Regions from separate parts of the Oceanobacillus sp. M65 genome, predicted to be linked through region 1. Evidence: predicted binding sites of a transcription regulator. Region 1 holds the regulator's gene; the other holds the start of a gene.
The links. Region 1 encodes LexA, which represses DNA repair genes until DNA is damaged. Its sites were predicted from a motif close to CGAACATATGTTCG; they were not measured.

Region 1 (3,193 bases):
GATTTTACAAACTTCATCGTCGTAATTGTGCCAATGTTTTGGGCTGTCTAAGATCTTATTAAGCTTTATCTTTTAAAAAACTATTTTACGTCTGAATACAACAAAAAACAAGAGCCATTAGCTCCTGCTTAGTTATTTTACGCCTATTAAGGCTTATATTCAAGTATCTTGCAGTTCCTTATACCTCCGATGGACCGTCGCTTTTGAAACAGGGTAACCCATTCCATTTAATGTACTCGTAATCTCTTCAAATGTAAGTTTTTTCTCTCTAAGTCTAACCACTTCTTCTATAGGAAAGTCAACTCTATCACGCCCTGGCGCATGATGCTGGTTTTTGAGATTTTCAGCAGGATTATACCCTTGTTCTACTGCGCGTCTCATTCCTCTTTTAATCTTTGCATTGTGAATTTTGCGTTGGTATTCTTCCACTATCCCAACAATTTGCAAAACCATAGAGTCTGATTCTGATAGTTCAAGCTTCCCATCATGCATTGCTGTATATACATCTATTTGGAGCTTTTGAAGTTGATGGAACAACGCAATTTTGGTATTCCCACGCCCTAGTCTAGTTTCATCCTGGATCAGTAAGCAGTCAGCATCTTTAGCTGCAAATATATCGAGCATCTCAAATATGCCATTTCGCTCTATCTCATAGCCACTCTTCTGTTCTTCTATACAAGCTATCACATTAAAATTATTGCGTTCTGCTAATCCCGTTAGCTCTATTTTTTGTCTAGCAAGAGAGGTCTCTTGGGTATGTTTGTCGGTACTCACGCGACAGTAGATAATTGCATTCAACACGCTTACTCCTTCTTAAACCAATTAACTCGTAATCATAGTAAAGTACAGGAATCCCAGCGTCAAGGCAAAGGCAACTATATAAAACAAATCCGTTTTTGTAAGTTTACTAAACATAGTCTCATTCCCTCCTTTTCTAAATAGGAACCTTTGTTCGCTTATTTGTAATTTTAATTATAGCAGAACATATGATCCTGTCAAGGCTTTTTCTCGAACGAATGTTTGCTTTATGTGGAATCAAATGGTAAACTATTAATAATTAATCTTATGGGCGAGGTGAAACATTTATGTCAAAACTATCAAAACGTCAGCAAATGATTTTAGATTATATTAAAGACGAAGTAACAAAAAAAGGATATCCGCCTTCCGTCCGGGAAATAGCCGAAGCTGTTGGACTTGCCTCAAGTTCTACAGTGCATGGACATTTATCTAGAATTGAAAGCAAAGGATACATTCGACGAGATCCGACTAAGCCAAGAGCAATTGAAATACTGGATTTGTCGGAAGGAAACAATATTCCTAGAGAAGAAGCTCGCTATGCTCCTGTAATTGGGAAAGTAACAGCAGGCCTACCTATTACAGCAGTTGAAAACATTGAGGAATTTATTCCTCTACCAACCACAAGTGCCGGGCCTGATGATAATCTTTTCGTATTGGTTATCGAAGGGGAAAGTATGATCGAAGCAGGAATACTTGATGGGGATATGGTTATCGTAAAACAGCAAAACACAGCACAAAACAGTGATATAGTTGTTGCGATGACAGATGAAAACGAAGCGACAGTGAAAAGGTTCTTTAAAGAAAAAGACCACATTCGCCTCCAGCCTGAGAATGCAACGATGGATCCGCTTTTATATGATAATGTAACAATACTAGGTAAAGTGATTGGCTTATATCGTAATATTCATTAAATTGAACAACGCGTCCATGTACTCGCCTTTCGACCATTCCAATTTATCTTTTTCTAACAATAAAAAACAGCTGCCTCGAGGGGCAGCTGTTTTTTTATTGTTCCATAATTACTTTGGCTGATTGGAAAAGAATTTTAACAGCAGGTAATAACGTGTCTTCTTTAATATCAAATTTTTCATTATGATGGCCTGCAGCCAGTTCTGTTCCGAATACACAGTAGGTTGCCTTTCCGCCATTTTTCTGCACTTCGTTCATAAAATAGGTCGCATCCTCTGACCCTCCTGGTGTGTTATCCTCCAGTCGACTTTTTTCAATATCTGGGGATGCTTCGGCACATTGATGGAGGATACCTGCTAGGTCCAACGAACATTTACAGCTTAGTGCCTCTCCTACTGTTTTGATCTTATGTTCTACTTGGTACATGGTAGCCGCTCCACTGACGATGGATGTGACCTGCTCTTTCACATACTCATTTATTTCAGAAGTCTCTCCTCGTGTTTCTACTTTCATACTAGCATGGTTGGCAATAATATTTCTACCTGCACCAGCTTCAAGCTGCCCAACATTTATCCTGGTAGCCCCTCCTGAATGGCGTGATATACCATGAAGGCTTAGCACACTAGCGGCTGCTGCTAAGAGTGCATTCTTCCCTTGTTCAGGACTTCCTCCGGCGTGAGCTGCTTTACCAGTATAGCTGATATCTAACTTGGAGGTCGCAAGAAAACCACTATTGGCAGCAACGAACTGCTTATGCGGAACACCGACCCCAATATGGGTAGCGACGAAATAATCAACATCTTCCACTACATTTGCTGCCGCCATAGCTTTTGCTCCTCGTGTGCCTTCCTCAGCTGGTTGAAATATTAATTTTATTTTCCCCTTAAGTTGGTCCTTATTTTCAATAAGCAGGGTGGCGAGGCCTAAACCCATCGCGGTGTGGGAGTCATGACCGCAGCCATGCATTTTCCCGTGAACTTTTGAGCTGAATCCTTCATTGCACGGGAAATGCTCGTTACTGTTTGACTCTAAAATATCCAATGCATCCATATCAAATCGAAATGCAATGACAGGACCTTTCTTACCTGTATCTAGTGTGGCAATTATTCCTGTATAACCTTCAGAAAAGAGATGAAGATAATCACCAATCGCCCCATTTTTCTGTGCCCATTGATAATGTTTCTTTGTCTCCTCCTCAGTTGGTTTTCCCATACAGTCTGCCTCAGACATAACTTCCTTTCCCATTTTCAATTGGAAACCAAGCTCATCTAAAATAGAGGCTACAATAGATGCTGTTCTCATTTCCAAAAAACCTGTCTCTGGATATTGGTGGAAATCTCGGCGCCACTTAATTAATTTATCTCCTAATTGTTGCATACTGCTCTCCTCCTTCTATAAGAACGGGTATATTCCTGGACCAAATGGTAGTCCTGAATAGTAAAATACTAGAATTAATATAATCCAAGTAGTTAAAAACGCAATACTA
Region 2 (3,193 bases), 310 kb from region 1:
TAAAGCTGGTACGGATAACTACTTCTGGTATAAGAACCATATTGAAGCAGTTTACTGTATTGAAGGAGAAGGCGAGATTGAAGAGGTGGAGAACGGAAAGGTACATCCACTAAAGCCGGGGACGATGTATATTCTAGATAAAAATGATAAACATCATTTACGAGCAAAAACGCAAATGCGCATGGTCTGTGTGTTCAATCCCCCTCTAGTCGGAACAGAAACACATAATGAAGAAGGATATTATCCATTGCTGACAGATTAGTTTTACAAGAGAGCACCAGGCCTTCTATTGGCCAGGTGCTCTCTCTGTATTATTAAAGTGGAGGTTATGCTCTATGTCCACCGATTTTCTTACTCCGACCAATGGTGATACCTGCGTTTGTATAGCTAGTGGCACGGAGGATGGCGGTCGTGCCAAATTTGTCACGAATGGCATCCATGGTATAGCCGATATCGTTTTTCTTGGGACGATCTTCAAAGAGGTCCAGTTGGGTTTCTCCTTTGGCAAATAAATTCCCCAATGTGACGTAGACATGGCGAATATTGCTTTTTCCATCATAAAATTTGCGGAAAAGTTGGAGACAGACGCTATAAACATCCATCGTTACATTTGTCGGAATACTGACAGATTGGGAACGGGAAAAGCCGCCACCTGTTTCCTTTGAATAAGAGATCCCAAGATGAATCGTTCTCCCAGCTTGGTCAGCTGTGCGGGCCCGGCGACATACCTCTTCACATAAATCCAGGATGCAAATAGGGGCCTCTTCTGCCGAATAATCTCTTAAGAGGGAGATGCCATGGCCAAAGCCTTTTTGTTCCGTTTTCGTAAAGTTGCCAAACACCGGGCTAAGGTCAATTCCCCATGCATGCCAGTATAACTGCTCTCCCATCACACCAAAGCGTCTTTTTAGCTGGTCAAGACTGAAACGGGCAATCTGTCCAAGTGTAACAATACCCATCCGGTTTAAATTACGCTTCATTCTGCCGCCAATTCCCCAGATTTTTTCCACAGGGAAAGGCCAAAGCTTCTCTTCTACCTCTTCATAGCGACACTCGGCAATCCCGACTTTTTTCGCATGCAAATCCATCACCACTTTTGCGAGGAATTTATTATCCCCAATCCCAATAGAGCAAGTGATGCCAAAGTTTTCTAAGATATCTTCTTTTATTTTTTCGGCGATTTCCCAACGTGTTCCAAATAATTTTTCCATCCCATTAACCGTTACCCAAACTTCATCAACAGAATATTGGTGGATGGCTTCCTTTGGTACGTACTGATATAGCAACTTCGTAATCTCTGATGAAACGTATAAATAGTCTGCCATATGAGCCTGCACGATGTACAACTCGGGGTCATGTTTCGGTAGCTCGAAGAAACGGCTAACATTGCTGATACCATACTTTTGCTTTAGTGCCGGCGATGCGGCCAGGACAATACTTCCTGGTCGATCAGGATCCCCAACAACGGCCAGCAGTGCAGTCATAGGATCTAGCCCCTTTTTCACTGCCTCCACGCTTGCATAGAAGGAGCGCATATCAATGCAGAGCACATCATTGCGAGCATATTTGGAGTAGTCCATTTCTTTCACCCCTCACAGAACGTTTGTTCTAATAGTATATGCCAATCGACCTAGTTTTAGCAATGGTAATTTATGAAAGCTTCGATTTGTACCCTAACATGTGGTGGGGAGTAGGGAACCTTACTTATTCCGCCAGCTTTGAAAACAGGAAAAAAGATAACGGAATCTATGTTATATTTGAAATAAACATATTTCTAAGGGGAGGTATTATGAAGCCAAAACCAATCTATGTGGAATTACCAATACATACAGACATGGAATCCTTATGGGAGGCAACCCAGCGTCCTGACCTCCATGAAAAATGGGATTTGCGATTTTCCTCCATTACATATTTACCAAAAAAGGAAGGCAACCCCCAGCAATTTTCGTATCAAACCAAAATCGGATTTGGAGTACGGATTAAAGGCTGGGGTGAAAGTGTGGGAAGCTATCAAGCAAAGGGCGATGCAAGAACGTCTTCACTGCATTTTGGCACGGATCAGAAAATCTCTCTCATTCGAGAAGGAAGAGGGTATTGGAAGTACCAGCCAGAAAGTGATAATACCGTCACCTTCCTCACCCAATATAATTATGAAACACGGTATGGAAAACTTGGAAGTCTCTTTGATATGCTATTTTTTCGCCCGTTAATCGGCTGGGCTACAGCACTTAGTTTTGATGTTGTAAAGCGATGGCTAGAAAAAGGGGAACAACCATGGGCACAGTATGCACGGTTTTTTACCCACTGGATCACTACTATTCTCTTCGCTTTTGTCTGGATTTATCATGGTTTAGTGCCAAAGGTCATAAACCAGCATCCGGCAGAACTGTCCATGCTACAAAAGGTGGCTCCAGTAGATACACAAACAGCTATCATGCTCGTGATAATAATTGGGATATTGGAAGTATTATTCGGGGTAGGCTGGCTATTTTATCGAAAGAAACGTCAGCTGTACAGACTGCAGTTTATCGCTTTTCCACTCCTGACAGTAGGAGCAATTTTTGCTGCACCAGAGCAGCTTACCGCGCCATTCAATGCCCTCACCTTTAACGTGGCATTGCTCGTTTTAGCCTGGGTCGGCTGGATGGCAAGTCGAGGGGTACCAACTGCAAAAAACTGTAAAAGAAAGCAAGGAGATTAACATGACCGTCTCGATTTACGAACAAATATTAGGCCAAGCGTTTTACCAATTACACCCAAAACTACAACAACGCTATACATTTTTACAAGACCGTCCATTTGAAGCAAGGGGTGTCATGAAACGAATAAAAGGTGTGCCAAAAGGCTTACTGCCGCTTGGTTTGTTTGGTGTAAAAAGAAAATTACTTTTTCCAGAGAGAGGAAAAGGGGTTCCTTTTACGTTAAAAAACACACCGGGCATCGGAAGAGATGGGGAGGCGCAAGTGCACTGGGAGCGTATTTTTTACTTTGGTGAAAAACAACGCTATTTCAATGCCTTAATGCGTTTTAATGCAAAAGAGGCTATTATCGAGGATTATCTGGGAGAACCGCCCATTGTTTATTCGGATCTGGAACTGGCGGTCGATCATGGAGCACTCACCATCACTTCCAAGCGACAGCGCTTGCTGCTTGGTCCAGTTGAGATTCCATTGCCAAGCATCTTTCAAGGGAA

Region 2: a site for LexA is predicted at 1,597-1,610, ahead of ACTWPF_RS11990 (DNA polymerase IV). Genes of this name have one in related genera too.

Annotation. Positions count from the first base shown of each region.
Region 1 covers NZ_JBQQCJ010000002.1:556,693-559,885, forward strand. The annotation lists gene ACTWPF_RS10455 (YneB family resolvase-like protein) at 160-798, opposite strand; gene lexA (transcriptional repressor LexA) at 1,086-1,709, shown strand; gene ACTWPF_RS10465 (amidohydrolase) at 1,804-3,084, opposite strand; gene ACTWPF_RS10470 (AbgT family transporter) at 3,100-3,193, opposite strand, start outside.
Region 2 covers NZ_JBQQCJ010000002.1:863,583-866,775, reverse strand. The annotation lists gene ACTWPF_RS11995 (ectoine synthase) at 1-262, shown strand, start outside; gene ACTWPF_RS11990 (DNA polymerase IV) at 327-1,580, opposite strand; gene ACTWPF_RS11985 (DoxX-like family protein) at 1,790-2,701, shown strand; gene ACTWPF_RS11980 (DUF4166 domain-containing protein) at 2,703-3,193, shown strand, end outside.